4 regions of the Streptomyces sp. NPDC102437 genome follow, and region 4 is predicted to be linked to each of the others. Evidence: riboswitches for the same ligand, from Rfam matches in the RefSeq annotation. Region 4 holds a riboswitch; each other region holds the start of a gene.

Region 1 (4,184 bases), on a different contig from region 4:
CCAGGCACCGACCATCCGGCGGCCCAGGTTGGGCAGCAGCCTGCGGACCTCGGTGGACTCGCCCAGCCGGACGTGGCGGGGGGCGAGGAGTTCCCGTACGGGCTCGGCGACGACGAAGCCCCGTCCTCCGCAGACGGAGAGTGTGGCCTGGCGATCGAGATTGCTCATGGCGCTCAACCTATTCCCGAGCAGCCGCGGGAGCGCCGGTACCCACGCCGAGAATTTAGTGGAATATTCAATCACCAGGTGGGGTTCAGGCAATCACAGGGTGGCCGGGCAGCGGCTCGGCCGGCGGTTGGACGAGACGGGGCACCACCCCTGAACGGTCTGTGACCAAGGAGGTCAAGTGAGCGACACCTACTACGAGTTCGGCACGGCTGCCGACCGCTGGGACCGTGCGCAGATGTTCTTCGAGGCAAAGGAGTACATGACTGCGGCCCGTATTCTGGAGGGGCTCGTCGAGGAGGTCCCGGAGCAGGTGTCGCCGCGACTGCTGCTGGCCCGGACCTACTACCACTCGGCGCGGCTGGGAAAGGCCGAGGCGGAGCTGCGGGCGGTGCTGGAGCTCGACCCGGTGGAGCACTACGCGCGGCTGATGCTGGGCCGCACCCTTGAGCGGCAGGGGCGGGCCGCGGAGGCGGCCGGTCATCTGCGGATGGCTGCGGCGTTCTCCGGTGACTTCGACTCCGGCCCGGGGCGGACCAGCACCGGGGGGCCCGCCGGCATGTGAGCGGGCATCGGCGTCACGGCGGCATCCGGCAAAACAGGGATGCCGCCTGCCCGCCCCGCGTGATAGTTCACTCCCTCATGACCCACATCGAGACTCCGCGCCTCCTGCTCCGCCTGATGAACGGCTCCGACGCCCTGCGCGTGATTTCGGGCACGCCGGGCGAAGGGGACAGCTGGGCACCCGGCTACCCGTCCCCCGGCGAGATGGCCGCGGCCGAGCGCTTCCTCAACACCTGTGCGACGACCGGCGATCCCAGCCCCTTCGGTTCGTACGAGATACGGCGCCGCACCGACGGGCTGGTGATCGGCGGGATGGGATTCCACGGTTCGCCGGACGAGAACGGGGAGGTCACGATCGGCTACGGCCTCGTCCCCTCGGCACGAGGGATGGGATACGCCTCCGAGGCGTTGCGCGCCCTGCTGCTGTTCGCCCGTGAGCAGGGCGTGAGTTGCGTGCACGGTGACAGCGACCTGGACAACACCGCGTCCCAGCGCGTCATGGAAGCCGTCGGCATGCGCCTGGTGAAGCAGGACGAGCGGCTGAAGTACTACCGGATCGACTGTGGCCCGCGGCCCGAGCGGTGAGCCGGTGCGGGGCGGGACGCCGGAACCCCGCCGGGAGGTCCCGGCGGGGTTCCGGTCGTCGGCCCGCGTGGGCGGTGCCGGTCAGTCGGCCGCGGTGGCCACCCGTCCGGCGCCGCCGTTCGCGGTGGTGCCTGCGCCGGTGCCCGGTGCGAGCAGCCGGTCCGTCAGACAGCCGAAGAAAAGCCCGAAGGCCACCCAGAGGGTGGTCTGCACCGCGAGGGTGCTCAGGCGGAACTCCCACAGCAGAGCGGCCGGGAAGTCCTTGCCGACCTCGTTGTACGAGGGCAGGAACGCGTAGGCGAGCCCGATCACCAGGACGTACGCGGCGGATGCCGTGATCGTCGCGTTCCAGTTGTCCAGGCGGGAAGCCAGCCGTTTGCCGAGGATGACCGCGGCGACGGCCAGCAGCACGCTCAGGACGACCATCAGGAAGAACAGGGCGGTACGCCGGCCGATGGTGTCGGGGTTGCCGACGGCCGGCGGGTTGGCCGGGTACTTCAGGAACGGGACGACGTACACCGTCAGCAGGGCCGCACCCGCGATCAGCGCGGCCGTGGCCCGCGGGCCGAATCTGCCGATCCGGCCGAGGGCGTAACAGAAGACGAGGGCGGCGATGCCGCCGATCGCGGCGCCGAAGACCAGTACACCCGTGGCGAGGCCGGCGGTGGACTGCACGGTGCGGCTGACCAGTTCCTCGCCGCCGCCATGGTGGTGGCTGTGCGATTCCTCCAGGGCGATGGCCGCGTCCACACGCGACTCACCGAGGAAGTAGGCGACCAGCAGGGCGAGCGCGCCCGCGGCGAGGCCGGCCAGCATGCCGCGGACGAGCAGGGCTCTGACAGATATGGAGTTCATGAGTTTCCCCGGGATCGGACGGTACGTCAGTGGCAGGGGAAACCGAGGAGGTGGCGGCCGTCGTGGACCCACTCGTGGACACCTTCGCCGGAGATGACCGCGGTGGCGCCCTGTTCGGCGCCGACGAAGTACAGCAGTACGAGCATGAGAATGCCGAAGAAGACCGCCCAAGGGGCGATGGCCTTCAGGGAAATGGGGGTGATCGCCGGTACGGCGGTGGCGGGGGCAGCAGTCTGTGCCATGGCAGAACCTCCTGAGGGAACACGCGTCCCGATCGTGGTGCCTGAGACGTAGGTGCTGGGTCTGACTTCCCGCACGGAGACGGGTTCACAGTGGCGCGACCGTGCCGGATTCTCACCGGACTTCCGTCACACCTACGTCATGCTCGTCGTGACGATACTCCTTGGGGGCAGCCCCCTGCCATGGTGCCGACGGCGGCCGGACCGCCCTGATGCCATGGTGGGCACACCCATGGGGCCAGAGTTCAGGGAGTTGACCGGGTCATGACCGTACAGGTGATGTTGATCTCACCGGCGCTCAACGCCGCGCTGCGGGAGGCCCGTTTCGACGGTGACGCCCCGCTCGACGCGGCCGGGGCCCGCCGGGCGCGGGCCGTCGCCGCGGCAGTGCCCACCGCCGACCGGTATCTGCGTGGGCCGTCCGAGCGGTGCGCCGGGACCGCCGACGCGTTGGGGCTCCGTGCCGAGCCCGAACAGGCGGTCCGTGGCTGGGACATGGGCCGGTGGAGCGGTCGGAGGCTGGCAGCGGTGAGCACGGCCGAGCCGGAGGAGGTGTCGGCCTGGCTGACCGATCCGTCGGCGGTTCCCCACGGCGGCGAGTCCCTGCTGGATCTCTGCCTCCGGGCCGAACACTGGCTGGATACGGTGGGGACGACGGAGTCCACCGAGAGCGCCGGGGCGCGCCGCGTGCTGGGCGTCGTCGAACCCGCGGTGGTGCGGGCGATGATGGTGGCGGCACTCGCTCTGCCGGTGGAGGCGTTCTGGCGGCTGGACGTCGCCCCGCTGACCCTGACCGCGCTCAGCGGGCGTTCCGCCCGGTGGAACCTGCGGTGCGGACAGCCGTTGTCCCCCACGCCCGACCCCGCCCGGTAGTAATCCGTTTGCGTCGCAGTCGGGTGGAAGCACAGGCCTACAGGGTGGTTGTCGAGCCGGCACCCGCTTTCCGACCTGGGACGATGTGGACCCCGCCCGTCACCCCTTCGACAGCGCGTCGGCGCCGCAGGTGGTGCGGTCCCTCGGGCCGGGCCGGTCGGACACCCGGCCGCCCCGGCATTCCCGGCGGGGCCCCGGCGACGAGTGACCGGAGCTGGAGAAAGGGCAGGCTCTGGGCGGATGCCATGGCATCCGCCCTTGCCGAGCACTACGGCCGCTGGTCCGTGGGCCGGCGCTGAGCGCACGACGAAGCCACCCGTCGCCGACGGGGCACCGCCGCCCAGTCGCCGTCGCGCAATCCGAGATCCGCGACCGACAGCAGTCCGTACAGCCATGAACGCCGTCCGCTGGGGCGTCAACCGGCCTCTGCCCGTCCATGCCCTGGCCGGCCACCGTCGCACCATCGAGGCGCTCCCCGTCGCCGACGTGTGGACCGCGAATGCAGCCATGTGCACAGAAGGAACGCAGTCCCGGGTAGGTCTCGGGCCGGGCCCTCGCACGGATCGCGAACAGCACCGCGGTGCTGCGGAACAGTCCGGCCGTGGCGACGGGACCGACGTCCGAACCGCTCACCGCACCCCGACACCCTTACAACCGGGCCGCGTTGGAGGCATCCGCGTCCCGCTCACCGCCCCGCGGTGCACCGAGTCACCGCTGGCCGCCGTCCTCACCGCCGGCCCGCCCCGGGCGGCTACGCGTCCCGGTACGCCTCCAGCAGCCGCAGCCAGACCTCGCTGATCGTCGGGTACGCGGGAACGGCGTGCCAGAGCCGGTCGATGGGGACCTCGCCCGCGACCGCGATCGTCGCCGAGTGCAGCAGCTCGCCGATGCCCGGCCCGACGA
Region 2 (4,184 bases), on a different contig from region 4:
ACCGCGTGGGTGTGCACGACGGCGGCCGCGTCGGTGTTCCGGTAGACGGCGAGGTGGAGGGGGAGTTCGCTGGTCGGGGCGAGTTCGCCGAGTACGCGGTTGCCCTCCGGATCGACGCCGACGGCGTCCTCGGGGCCCAGCCGGTCGTACGGCACTCCGCTCGGCGTGACCAGGATGGTGTCGCCGACCCGTGCCGAAACGTTTCCCGAGGTCCCGACGACGAGGCCCTCGGCCGCCGTCCGCCGGGCGGTGGCGACGACGCCGTCCCAGGCCCGTCCGATCGCGTCCCGCTGCTGATCGCTCATGCGCCGATCCTGTCAGCCCCGGGGGCAAACGGGTATGCGATCGGCCACAGCCGTGCTCCGCCAGGAAACAGGGCCGTACCCCGCCGGCGGGCCGGGCCACGCCCCGCAGAACGGCCGGGGCGCACCCCCTGCGGCAACAAGCGGAATGCTTCGGCTCCGCTTTGGAACACCACAGCGCCCTGCCCAGTTCATCTTCCGTTCACCCAGATTGCCTACGGTCCACATGCCAATGACGTCGAACGATTGCCTGGGTAAATGGAACACATCACGCTGCTACTCGCGATTGTGATCGTGACAGCTCTAGTGTTCGATTTCACGAACGGTTTCCATGACACCGCGAACGCGATGGCGACCACCATCTCGACCGGTGCACTCAGACCGAAGACAGCGGTGGCCATGTCCGCCGTTCTCAATCTCGTCGGCGCGTTCCTGTCGGTGGAGGTCGCGAAGACGATCTCCGGCGGGATCATCAACGAGGACGGGCTGCGGACAGAAGTCATCTTCGCGGCGCTCGTCGGCGCCATTCTGTGGAACCTGCTGACCTGGCTGGTCGGACTGCCGTCCAGCTCCTCGCACGCCCTGTTCGGCGGCCTGATCGGCGCGGCGGTGATGTCGGCCGGCTGGTCGTCCGTCAACGGCGGCACCGTCGTCACCAAGGTGCTGCTCCCCGCGGTCGCCGCCCCGGTCGTCGCCGGTCTGGCCGCGCTGCTGGCCACCAGGCTGACGTACCGGATCGGCGGCAAGGTCCGCAACGACGCCCAGGAGAAGGCCACCGCCAAGGGTTACCGGGCCGGCCAGATCGCCTCGGCCGGGCTGGTCTCGCTCGCCCACGGCACCAACGACGCGCAGAAGACCATGGGCATCATCACCCTGGCCCTGGTCACCGGCGGCGTCCTGCACCCGGGCTCCAACCCGCCGGTCTGGGTCATCGTCTGCGCCGGTACGGCCATCGCGCTCGGCACCTACCTGGGCGGCTGGCGCATCATCCGCACCATGGGCAGCGGCCTCACCGACCTCAAGCCGCCGCAGGGCTTCGCCGCCCAGACCAGTGCGGCCACGGTCATCCTGGCCTCCTCGCACCTCGGCTTCTCCCTCTCCACCACCCAGTCCTGCTCCGGCGCCGTGATGGGCGCGGGCCTCGGCCGGCAGGGCGGTGTGGTCCGCTGGTCCACCGCCACCCGGATGTTCGTCGCCTGGGGTCTGACCCTGCCGGCCGCCGGTCTGGTCGGGGCGGGCGCGGAGCTCCTCACCAAGCAGGGCACCTGGGGCGTCGTGGTCGTCGCGGCGCTGCTGGTCGCGGGCTCCGGTGCCATCTGGCTGGTGTCGCGCCGCAAGCCGGTCGGCCACGGCGACGTCGCCCCGTCGGACGGCGGCACCGAGCCCGCGGGCGTCGTCACCCAGGCCATCGCCGCCGTCAGCCCGCCGCCCACCGCGGCCGCGGCCCAGACGCCGGACCTGAACCTCATGACCACCATTCCGGCCCCGGCCGGAACCACCCAGGACCCGGCGCGACCCGCCACCGTCTGAGCCGGCCGTCTAAGGAATCAGCATGAACATCGACTGGGCAGCCCTCGGCTCCGTATTCGGCGTCTCCCTCGTTGTCACCGTCGCGCTGGTGGGCCTCTTCACCCTGGGCATCGTCGGCCTCTCCAAGCAGCCGGAACCGGCGGCGCAGGGCGGCTCCGGCGGCTCGCTGCTGCTGGCCCGCGCCGGCGCGTACGTCTGCTTCGGGCTGTGCGCGGCGGCCGTCGCGTACGGGATCTATCTGATCGTCGCCTGAGCCGCTCCCGCGCACGCTCTCCCGTCGGGCCGGACACCACGTGTGTCCGGCCCGATGTGCGTCTCAGCACACTGCGCCGTCGCAGGTCAACGGCAGGTTGACGGGCGTTCGCAGAGCGTGGTGGACTGCCGGAGCCAATTACGGCGACAGCAGAGGAAGCCGGTGCGAATCCGGCGCGGTCCCGCCACTGTCACCGGGGAGCGGTCCCCCACACCGGAAGTCACGGCTCGCGCGAGCGGGCTGGAAGGCCGGGGGAACCGCGGATCCGGGAGCCAGGAGACTCTCGTCGCCGGTCACGTCGAACCAGGGCGCGGACCCTGAGTGAGGACATATCGCCATGCCCGGCTGCCGTGCGTCCGTTGTCCCGGTGCTCTCCACGAGAGCCTTTTGTACAAAGGTCCGCCGAGGCGCGACGGCCGGCTGAGCCGTGCGAGCCGACCGCATCTTCGCGTACGGCGCCACGGCCGGCCTGATCGGCGACCTGCTGCTCGGTGACCCCCGCAGGGGACACCCGGTCGCCGCCTTCGGGCGGGCCGCGGCGGGCGTCGAGCGCCGTCTGTGGCGCGATCACCGCGGCTGGGGCACGCTGCACACCCTCGTCTGCGCAGGAGGCGCCGCAGGCGGTGCCGCGCTGCTCACCCGTGCCGTGCGCCGCAGCCCCGCCGCCTCCGTGGCACTGACCGCCGCCGCCACCTGGTCCGTCGTCGGCGGTACGTCCCTGGGCCGCGAGGCGCGGGCCATCGGCTCCGCCCTGGCCGCCGGTGACATCGAGCTGGCCCGCGAGCGGCTGCCGCATCTGTGTGGACGCGACCCGCACTCCCTGGACGGACCGCAGATCGCCCGCGCCGTGGTGGAGTCCGTGGCCGAGAACACCTCGGACGCCGTGGTCGGCGCCCTGGTGTGGGGTGCGCTGGCCGGGGTCCCCGGGCTGGCCGGTTTCCGGGCCGCCAACACCCTCGACGCCATGGTCGGGCACCGCTCGCCCCGGCATCTGCGCTACGGCTGGGCCTCGGCCCGCCTGGACGACCTCGCGGGCTGGCCGGGCGCCCGGCTCACGGCCCTCCTCGCCGTGGCCGCCGGGGGGCGCCCGCGTGGCGCGGTCCGCGCCTGGCGGGCCGATGCCGCGAAGCACCCGAGCCCCAACGCGGGCCCGGTGGAGGCCTCGTTCGCGGGTGCGCTCGGCGTACGGCTCGGCGGGACCCTCGCGTACGGCGGCCGGGTCGAGCACCGCCCCGTGCTCAACGGGGAGACGGGCCGGGCGGTGGAGACCGCGGACATCGAGCGCGTGGTGCGGCTGTCGCGCCGGGTGAGTGCGCTGGCGCTCGGCGTGTGCGTGGCGGGACGGCTCGGCGCGGCCCTCGCCGCACGGCGGATCGCGGGGCGCCGGAGCACCGCGACCAACCTGGCGGGACCTCGCACCACAGGACGGAGCAACGCATGAGCGGCGGGCTGCTGGTCGCCGGAACCACCTCCGACGCGGGCAAGAGCGTCGTCACGGCAGGGATCTGCCGCTGGCTCGTGCGCCGGGGCGTGAAGGTGGCGCCCTTCAAGGCGCAGAACATGTCGCTCAACTCGTTCGTCACCCGGGAGGGCGCCGAGATAGGGCGCGCCCAGGCCATGCAGGCCCAGGCCGCCCGCGTCGAGCCGAGCGCGCTGATGAACCCGGTCCTGCTCAAGCCCGGCAGCGACCGCTCCAGCCAGGTCGTCCTGATGGGGAAGCCGGTCGGCGAGATGAGCGCCCGCGGCTACCACGGGGGCAGGCAGGAGGCGCTGCTCTCCACGGTCGTGGACTGCCTGGAGCAGCTCCGGGGCACGTACGACGCGGTGATCTGCGAGGGGGCGGGCAGCCCGGCCGAGATCAATCTGCGGCGCACGGACATCGTGAACATGGGCATCGCGCGGGCGGCGCGCTTCCCGGTGGTGGTCGTCGGCGACATCGACCGCGGTGGCGTCTTCGCCTCGTTCTTCGGTACGACGGCGCTGCTCGCCGCCGAGGACCAGACCCTGATCGCCGGCTATCTCGTCAACAAGTTCCGCGGCGACGTGTCGCTGCTGGAGCCGGGCCTGGAGATGCTGCGGGACCTCACCGGCCGGCCGAC
Region 3 (4,184 bases), on a different contig from region 4:
CATGGCGATCGAGACCACCCACCTTTCGGCCAAACGCTTCCCGGCGCTGCGCCGTTCGCTGGTGAAGTACACCTCCCTCTACACCGCGCTGGCGGAGGTGTACGACGTACGGCTGGCCGAGGCCGAGGAGACCATCGAGACCTCGCTGGCCACCCCGCGCGAGGCCGGGCTGCTCGGTACGGACGTGGGCCTGCCGATGCTGATGCTCTCCCGGCACTCACTCGACGGACAGGGCGAACCGGTGGAGTGGGTGCGCTCGGTCTACCGCGGCGACCGGTACAAGTTCGTGGCGCGCCTGAAGCGGCCCACGGACTGACTCCGCACCATCGACCGGCCCCCGTGGAACGCATCACTCCGCGGGGGCCTCTCGCGCACTTTGGCCCGGACCAACTGTCGAACGTTTGGCCGTATTTCGAGCATGAATACCCACTCGGCCGACCGTTGCCGGACCGCAATGCGGACGGGGGGTGACGGTGACCGGAAGCCTCCCCTAGATTTCCTGCGCATTACAAGGTGCTCAGCGAGGGGACGGAGTCGCCACATGCCAGCAGGACCAGAAGGAAAACCACCCACCGTCACACCGGTGCGGGTGGTCATCGCCCTCTGTCTCGTCGCGCCGTTCGTGGCGATGCTCTGGGTGAGTTCGTACGCGAAGGTGGACCCCACCTTCATCGGCATTCCGTTCTTCTACTGGTACCAGATGCTCTGGGTGCTGATCTCCACCGCGCTCACGATGATCGCGTACAAGCTGTGGCAGCGTGACCAGCGCGCCCGCAAGGGGGGTGCGTCGGCATGAAGGACGGCGTGAACGGCGTCGCGCTCGGCGTCTTCATCTTCTTCTTCGTGGCCGTCACGGTCATGGGCTTCCTGGCGGCGCGGTGGCGCAAGGCCGAGAACGAGGCCAGCCTCGACGAATGGGGCCTGGGCGGGCGCTCCTTCGGCACCTGGGTCACCTGGTTCCTGCTCGGCGGCGACCTGTACACGGCGTACACCTTCGTCGCCGTGCCCGCGCTGATCTACACCGCGGGCGCGGCGGGCTTCTTCGCCGTGCCGTACACGATCCTCGTGTACCCGCTGATCTTCACCTTCCTGCCGCGGCTGTGGTCGGTCTCGCACAAGCACGGGTACGTCACCACCTCGGACTTCGTCCGCGGGCGGTTCGGTTCGAAGGGCCTGTCGCTGGCGGTCGCCGTCACCGGCATCCTCGCCACGATGCCGTACATCGCGCTCCAACTGGTCGGCATCCAGGCGGTGCTGGACGTGATGGGCGTCGGCGGCGGCGAGAACACCCACTGGTTCATCAAGGACCTGCCGCTGCTGATCGCGTTCGCGGTGCTCGCCGCGTACACCTACTCGTCCGGGCTGAGGGCACCCGCGCTGATCGCCTTCGTCAAGGACGGGCTGATCTACCTGGTCATCGCGGTGGCGATCATCTACATCCCGATCAAGCTCGGCGGCTTCGACGACATCTTCGCCAAGGCGGGCGAGGCGTTCTCGCAGAAGAACGCAGCGGCCGGCAAACCGGTGGCCGGACTCGCGCCGGGCGAGGCGGGCCACTGGGGTTACGCCACCCTGGCACTGGGCTCGGCGCTGGCGCTGTTCATGTATCCGCACTCGATCACGGCGACGCTCTCCAGCCGCAGCCGCAACGTGATCCGGCGCAACACCACGATCCTGCCGTTGTACTCGCTGATGCTGGGCCTGCTGGCGCTGCTCGGCTTCATGGCCATCGCCGCCGGGATCAAGGTGGACAACGGGCAGCTGGCCATCCCGCAGCTGTTCGAGAACATGTTCCCGGACTGGTTCGCGGGCGTCGCGTTCGCCGCCATCGGCATCGGCGCGCTGGTACCCGCCGCGATCATGTCGATCGCCGCGGCCAACCTGTTCACCCGCAACATCTACAAGGACTTCCTGAAGCCGGGCGCGACCCCGGAGCAGGAGACCAAGGTTTCCAAGCTGGTTTCGCTGCTGGTCAAGGTCGGCGCACTCGCCTTCGTCCTCACCATGGACAAGACGGTCGCGATCAACTTCCAGCTGCTCGGCGGCATCTGGATCCTCCAGACGATGCCGGCCCTGGTCGGCGGCCTGTTCACCCGCTGGTTCCACCGCTGGGCGCTGCTCGCCGGCTGGGCGGTCGGCATGGTGTACGGGACGGTGGCCGCGTACGGGGTCGCCTCGCCGACGCAGAAGCACTTCGGCGGCTCGTCCAAGGAGATCCCCGGAATCGGCGAGATCGGCTACATCGGCCTCACCGCGTTCGTGCTGAACGTGGTGGTGACGGTGGTGCTCACCTTCGTCCTGAACGCCGTGAAGGCACCCGCCGGAACCGACGAGACGTCCCCGGCCGACTACACCGCCGACGCGGGCGACCCGGGCGTCGAGGTGGAACTCCCGCCGGCCACGGCGGGCGCTCCGAGCGGCCACTGACAACCGCGGCCCATGGCCTGCCAACGGCCCGTCGAGCCCCTTTCCCGAAGGGGTGCGACTGGCCCGTCCGCCGTCTGCCCGAAAGGGCCGCAGAACGCGTCCTGTGGTCCCGGTATTTGCCGACCGACACAACATGTGGGGGCTGCCTCTTCGGGCAGCCCCCACATGTATGCTCGTCCTCGCTGTCGCCGCAGGGGAATCCGGTGTGAATCCGGAACTGTCCCGCAACGGTGTATTCAGTGCGCTTTTGTGCACCCCCGAGTCAGTCCGATGACCTGCCGGCAGCGCATCCGGCTCGACCGAACCGGATGCCCAGACGTCCGGGCCTCGCGGTTGGGCCGGTGGACGCCGTGCGAAGTGCTGCCCTGCTCCGGGTCTGCGCGCCCGCAGGGCTGCCCCGATCCCCGCCGGCCCCGAGCCGAGCGAGGGAGAGCACCACGTGACCATCGCGCCAGCCGATCCGGCAGTCGCCGCGTCCGCAGCAGCCGAGTCCGAGGCCGCCGCACAGGACGGACCGGGAACCGCACTGCTGCGGACCCTGACCGAACTGACCGCCGATCTGCCCGACACCGACCCCGGCCGGGTCGCCGCCGCCGCGCTGCGCGGCCGCAGCGCCCGCGCCGACGAGGCCGAGCTTCGGTCGCTGGCCACCGAGGCCGCCGCGGGGCTGATCTCCGAGGACCCCGCCTACTCCCGGCTCGCCGCCCGGCTGCTGACCCTCGCCATCGCGGACGAGGCGGCCGGCCAGGGCGCGGTCTCCTTCTCCGCCTCGGTCGCGGTCGGCCACCGCGAGGGCCTGATCGCGGACCGGACCGCCGAGTTCGTCGCCCGGCACGCGGCCGCCCTCGACGCGCTGGTGGAGCGTTCGCTGGCCGACGGCGCGGACGACCGCTTCGGCTACTTCGGGCTGCGGACCCTGCACAGCCGCTATCTGCTGCGCCACCCGCACACCCGCCAGGTCGTCGAGACGCCCCAGCACTTCATGCTGCGGGTCGCGGCCGGACTGGCCGAGGACGATTCGCAGCGCGCCGTGGACGAAGTGGCGGCGCTGTACGGGCTGATGAGCCGGCTCGACTACCTGCCCTCCTCCCCCACGCTCTTCAACTCCGGTACCCGGCACCCGCAGATGTCCTCCTGCTACCTGCTGGACTCCCCGCTGGACGAGCTCGACTCGATCTACGACCGCTACCACCAGGTGGCCCGGCTCTCGAAGCACGCGGGCGGCATCGGTCTGTCGTACTCCCGCATCCGTTCCCGCGGTTCGCTGATCCGGGGCACCAACGGGCACTCCAACGGCATCGTGCCGTTCCTGAAGACGCTCGACGCCTCCGTCGCCGCGGTCAACCAGGGGGGCCGCCGCAAGGGCGCCGCCGCCGTCTACCTGGAGACCTGGCACGCGGACATCGAGGAGTTCCTGGAGCTGCGCGACAACACCGGTGAGGACCAGCGGCGTACGCACAACCTCAACCTGGCGCACTGGATCCCGGACGAGTTCATGCGCCGGGTCGACGCGGACGGCGACTGGTCGCTGTTCTCGCCCGCCGACGTGCCCGGTCTCGTCGACCTGTGGGGCGACGGGTTCGACGCCGCTTACCGGGCCGCCGAGGCCCAGGGCCTGGCCCGCAAGACGATCCCCGCCCGTGAGCTGTACGGCCGGATGATGCGCACCCTCGCCCAGACCGGCCAGGGCTGGATGACGTTCAAGGACGCCTCCAACCGGACCGCGAACCAGACCGCCGAGCCGGGCACCGTCGTCC
Region 4 (4,184 bases):
CATGACGCTCGACGTGTACGGCGTGCCGTTCTCCGAGCTGATGACCCGGGCGATCTCCTCGTACCGGACGGCGAACGCGTCCTTGATCCTGGTCACCACCGCGATCCGCTCGTCCAGGCTCATCCTGGGCCAGGGCCCCTCGTCGAACGCCCGCCGCCCGGCGGCGACGGCCGCGTCCACGTCCGCCTCACAGGCATGGGGCACCCGGCCGATGACCTGCTCGGTGTGGGGCGAGACGACCTCGATGGTGTCCCGGCCCAGCGGATCGACCAACTCCCCGCCGATGAACAGTTTTCCGTGTTCGACAAGCTCGGTCATGACTGCTGCCTCCCGCGGCGCGGTGCGTTGCCCGAATCGACGTCCGGTCCGGGTCGACATCCGACTCGATGTCCGACCGGGTGTCCGACTCAGGATCTGACTCTGTGTCAGAACTGATACCAGTTCCAGTTCCAGTAGTCCACGTCCGTGACAACACCCCGAACCAGATGGTCGACCGGGGCTACTACTGGAACAAGTTCTCGTTACAGTGGGCCCGACGCGCCCACACGCGGGCGCGACGGATCGCAGCCGCACGTCGCCGAGAGAGATGGGGACCTCATGACGCAGGTGACCGACCACGGCGGGGGCGTGCACAGCATCAAGGTGCCCATCCCGGACAATCCGCTCGGCCACACCCTCGTGCACGTCCTGGACACCGATCGGGGACCGGTCCTGATCGACACCGGATGGGACGACCCCGAGGCCTGGGACACGCTCTGCGCCGGACTCGCCGCCGTCGGTACGGAGATGGCCGACATCCACGGGGTGGTCATCACCCACCACCACCCCGACCATCACGGGCTCTCCGGGCAGGTGCGCGAGGCCTCCGGGGCCTGGATCGCCATGCATGCGGCGGACACCGCGATCGTGCGCCGTACCCGGGAGTCCGAACCCGGCAGGTGGCTGACGTATCTCGCGGCCAAACTCACCGCGGTCGGAGCGCCCGAGGCGCATCTCGCGCCGTTGCGGGCCGCCGCGGCCGACGGGGGCCGGATGCGGACGCTGCCAGGGCTGCGGGCCGCGCTCCCGGACCGCGAGATCGTCCCCGGTGAGCTGCTCGATCTGGCGGGGCGCAGGCTGCGGGCGATCTGGACGCCGGGGCACACGCCGGGGCATGTGTGCCTGCACCTGGAGGAGGAGCACCCCGGCAGTCTGCCGGGCCGGGGGCGGCTCTTCTCGGGGGATCACCTGCTGCCGGGTATCAGCCCGCACATCGGGCTGTACGAAGACCCGGACGACGCCACGGCCACCGACCCCCTCGGCGACTACCTCGACTCGCTGGAGCGGATCGGCCGGCTCGGGGCCGCCGAGGTGCTGCCCGCCCACCAGTACGCCTTCACCGATGCGGCGGGGCGGGTACGGGAGCTCCTCGGGCATCACGAGGAACGGCTGACCGGGCTGCTCGGGCTGCTGGCGGAGCCGCTGACGCCGTGGGAGCTGGCCGAGCGGATGGAGTGGAACCGGCCCTGGGAGCAGATCCCGCACGGCTCCCGGAACATCGCCGTCTCGGAGGCGGAGGCGCATCTGCGACGGCTGGTGAAGCTCGGGCGCGCGGAGGCGGTGGCGGGCACCGATCCCGTGACGTACGTCGCGGTGTGAGGGGTGGAGTGCCTCGCGGTGTTGGCGGTAGCGTCCGGTGGCGTGCGCTGCTGTGCGAGGCGTGGCGGTCCGGTGGGGTGCGGCGCGGTGTGACGGTCGCGTGCCTCGCGGCGCGAGCGCGGCCTGCGGTGCGGAGCGGAACGGCGTGATGTACGTCTCGGTGTGATCAGGGGCGCTCCTCCCGGCCCGGACCCCGCCCGGACCCGCCCGGTACAGTGTGCGGGTCGTCATCATGCCCGTTCAGGGGGAAGCCGGTGCGAATCCGGCACTGACCACGCAGCCGTGAACCGTCTTCGCAGGCGGTGAGTCGGAATGCCCTGTCCGCGGTCGTGACCGGCTCGGACCACCGGATCCCCCGGTGGTCGGCACCGTCGAGGTATACGGAGCCGGAGCCTGGTGCCTGAGCGTGCCTGTGCCCGGTTCACCCCGCAGGAGAGGCCCCGCCCGCCATGACCGTACGTCGCAGCGCAGCAACGCTCGCCGCCACCGCCGCCGTGCTCTGCGCGGCCGCTGCGCCGGTCGCGGTGGCAGCGCCGTCCCCGTCGCCCTCGCCGTCCGTCGCGCTGCCTTCCGGGCTGTACGGCACGGCGGACCCCACCTACGACGGCGTGTGGCGGCAGTCGATGGCCTTCCTCGCCCAGCGGCTCGAAGGGGTCACCCCGGCCGCGAAGTCGGTGGAGTGGCTGATCTCCCAGCAGTGCGCCGACGGTTCCTACGCCGCGTTCCGGCCCGATACCGCCAAGCCGTGCGACGCGAAGACCGTGCGGGACACCAATGCCGCCGCGGCCGCCACCCAGACCCTGGTCGAGGTGGGCGGGCACCGCGAGACCGTGAACAACTCGGTGCGCTGGCTGAAGTCCGTGCAGAACGAGGACGGCGGCTGGGGCTACACCGCGGGCGCGCCCAGTGACGCCAACTCGACCTCCCTGGTGATCGGCGCCCTCGCCCGCCAGGGGCAGCGGCTCGCGGACATCACGACGCCCGGCGGCAAGACCCCCTACGACCCGCTGCTCACGCTCGCGATCCCGTGCGGCGGGAAGGACGGTGGCGCCTTCGCGTACCAGGCCGACAAGAAGGGCGGGCTCGCCGCCAACGCGGACGCCACCGCGGCCGCCGTGCTCGGCACGATGGGCAAGGCGATGGCGGTCGGGAACAACGCCGCGGGCAAGGCGCCCAGTTGCCGGCCCGGTTCCGGGCTCACGCCCGAGCAGGCCGCCCAGAACGGCGCCCACTACCTCACCGGTGCCCTCGCCGGCAGCGGCCACCTGAACCAGGCGCCGATGCCCGGTGCCACCGACACCACCCCGCAGCCCGACTTCGGCAACACCGCGGACGCGGTCGTCGCGCTCTCCGCGGCCGGCCACCAGGACAAGGCGGCGGGGGCCATCTCCTGGCTGAAGAAGAACTCCGCGGACTGGGCCGCCCAAAGCGGCCCCGCCGCCTACGCCCAGCTGATCCTTGCCGCCCACGCGACCGGCGACAACGCCCGGGACTTCGGCGGCGTCGACCTGGTAGCCCGGCTGAACGCGGCCGGCCCCGAGCCCGCCGCCGTGGTGACGCCCGACCCGTCCGCCGACACCGGGTACGAGCCCACGGAGAAGGACCAGGTCCACAGCGGCGACGACGTGATCGGGGGCGTGTGGTGGTACATCGGCATCGGCCTCGTCCTCGCCGCGATCGCGTTCTTCCTGATCAGCGGTCGCCGGAAGAACAGGCAGCCGTGAGGCGCGCGGGACGGACCACCGCGCTGCTGGTGGTCCTGGGCGCCGTCTGGGCCCTGCTCGGCGCGGTACCGGCCCAGGCGGCCGGCTACCGGTACTGGTCGTTCTGGGAGAGCGCCGGCTCCGACTGGACGTACGCCACCCAGGGCCCGTCCCTGGTCCGGCCGGACGACGGGGCGGTGCAGGGCTTCCGGTTCTCGGTCAGCGAGGACTCCCAGGACTCGGCGAAGCCGCGCCGCGCCCCCGACTTCGCGAAGATCTGCGCGGACACCCCGGCGAAGGACGGCACCAAGCGAATAGCGCTCGTCATCGACCCGGGCACGGCCGCGGACGCCCCGGCCGGTGAGACGCCGCCCGCGCCGCGTACCGCGTGTGCGCGGGTCGCCCCGGACGCGAGCGCGGCGGAGGCGCTCGCCTCGGTGGCGAAGCCGCTGCGCTACAGCAGCGACGCGATGCTCTGCGCCATCACCGGCTACCCGGGCTCCGGCTGCGGCGAACAGGTCTCCGGCGACGGGCAGGGCACGCCCGCCGGATCGGCGTCCGCCTCGGCCACACCGGCCGGATCCGCCGCGTCCTCCGGTTCCGGCGGCTCCTTCGGCCCGTCCGCCGGGGTGCTCGTCGGTGTCGGTGCCGTGCTTCTGCTCGGCATCGCCGCGGTAGTGCAGTCCCGCCGCCGCCGCGGATGACCGCCCAGACCGGCTCCGCGGTCCTGGCGCGCCGTCGTCCGCTGCGCGCCCCCGAGGCGACCCGGAGCAACGCCCTGCCCGCCGGGGCGTGGTGGCTGTGGGCGCTCGGACTCGCCACCGCCGCGTCCCGGACCACCAA

The links. A riboswitch is a leader RNA that binds a small molecule or an ion and turns the genes downstream of it on or off. The one in region 4 is predicted to bind cobalamin.
Region 1: it holds a riboswitch for cobalamin, as region 4 does, so the genes downstream of both, ACIRJP_RS05635 (CbtB-domain containing protein) here and ACIRJP_RS23895 (prenyltransferase/squalene oxidase repeat-containing protein) in region 4, are expected to answer to the same signal.
Region 2: it holds a riboswitch for cobalamin, as region 4 does, so the genes downstream of both, ACIRJP_RS31225 (cobalamin biosynthesis protein) here and ACIRJP_RS23895 (prenyltransferase/squalene oxidase repeat-containing protein) in region 4, are expected to answer to the same signal.
Region 3: it holds a riboswitch for cobalamin, as region 4 does, so the genes downstream of both, ACIRJP_RS15480 (ribonucleoside-diphosphate reductase subunit alpha) here and ACIRJP_RS23895 (prenyltransferase/squalene oxidase repeat-containing protein) in region 4, are expected to answer to the same signal.

The regions. Positions count from the first base shown of each region.
Region 1 covers NZ_JBIWKI010000003.1:137,177-141,360, forward strand. Annotated here, with positions in the region: gene ACIRJP_RS05615 (pirin family protein) at 1-168, opposite strand, end outside; gene ACIRJP_RS05620 (tetratricopeptide repeat protein) at 347-730, shown strand; gene ACIRJP_RS05625 (GNAT family N-acetyltransferase) at 808-1,314, shown strand; gene ACIRJP_RS05630 (CbtA family protein) at 1,396-2,169, opposite strand; gene ACIRJP_RS05635 (CbtB-domain containing protein) at 2,196-2,411, opposite strand; adenosylcobalamin (AdoCbl) riboswitch at 2,415-2,563, opposite strand; gene ACIRJP_RS05640 (histidine phosphatase family protein) at 2,673-3,281, shown strand; gene ACIRJP_RS05645 (dihydrolipoyl dehydrogenase family protein) at 4,033-4,184, opposite strand, start outside.
Region 2 covers NZ_JBIWKI010000031.1:64,012-68,195, forward strand. Annotated here, with positions in the region: gene ACIRJP_RS31210 (class II aldolase/adducin family protein) at 1-305, opposite strand, end outside; gene ACIRJP_RS31215 (anion permease) at 561-1,832, shown strand; gene ACIRJP_RS31220 (hypothetical protein) at 1,855-2,085, shown strand; cobalamin riboswitch at 2,237-2,368, shown strand; gene ACIRJP_RS31225 (cobalamin biosynthesis protein) at 2,513-3,526, shown strand; gene ACIRJP_RS31230 (cobyric acid synthase) at 3,523-4,184, shown strand, end outside.
Region 3 covers NZ_JBIWKI010000010.1:177,743-181,926, reverse strand. Annotated here, with positions in the region: gene ACIRJP_RS15495 (GntR family transcriptional regulator) at 1-316, shown strand, start outside; gene ACIRJP_RS15490 (DUF3311 domain-containing protein) at 542-796, shown strand; gene mctP (monocarboxylate uptake permease MctP) at 793-2,427, shown strand; cobalamin riboswitch at 2,584-2,725, shown strand; gene ACIRJP_RS15480 (ribonucleoside-diphosphate reductase subunit alpha) at 2,867-4,184, shown strand, end outside.
Region 4 covers NZ_JBIWKI010000019.1:29,079-33,262, reverse strand. Annotated here, with positions in the region: gene ACIRJP_RS23905 (aldehyde dehydrogenase) at 1-318, opposite strand, end outside; gene ACIRJP_RS23900 (MBL fold metallo-hydrolase) at 598-1,638, shown strand; cobalamin riboswitch at 1,843-1,978, shown strand; gene ACIRJP_RS23895 (prenyltransferase/squalene oxidase repeat-containing protein) at 2,088-3,362, shown strand; gene ACIRJP_RS23890 (SCO2322 family protein) at 3,359-4,045, shown strand; gene ACIRJP_RS23885 (energy-coupling factor transporter transmembrane component T) at 4,042-4,184, shown strand, end outside.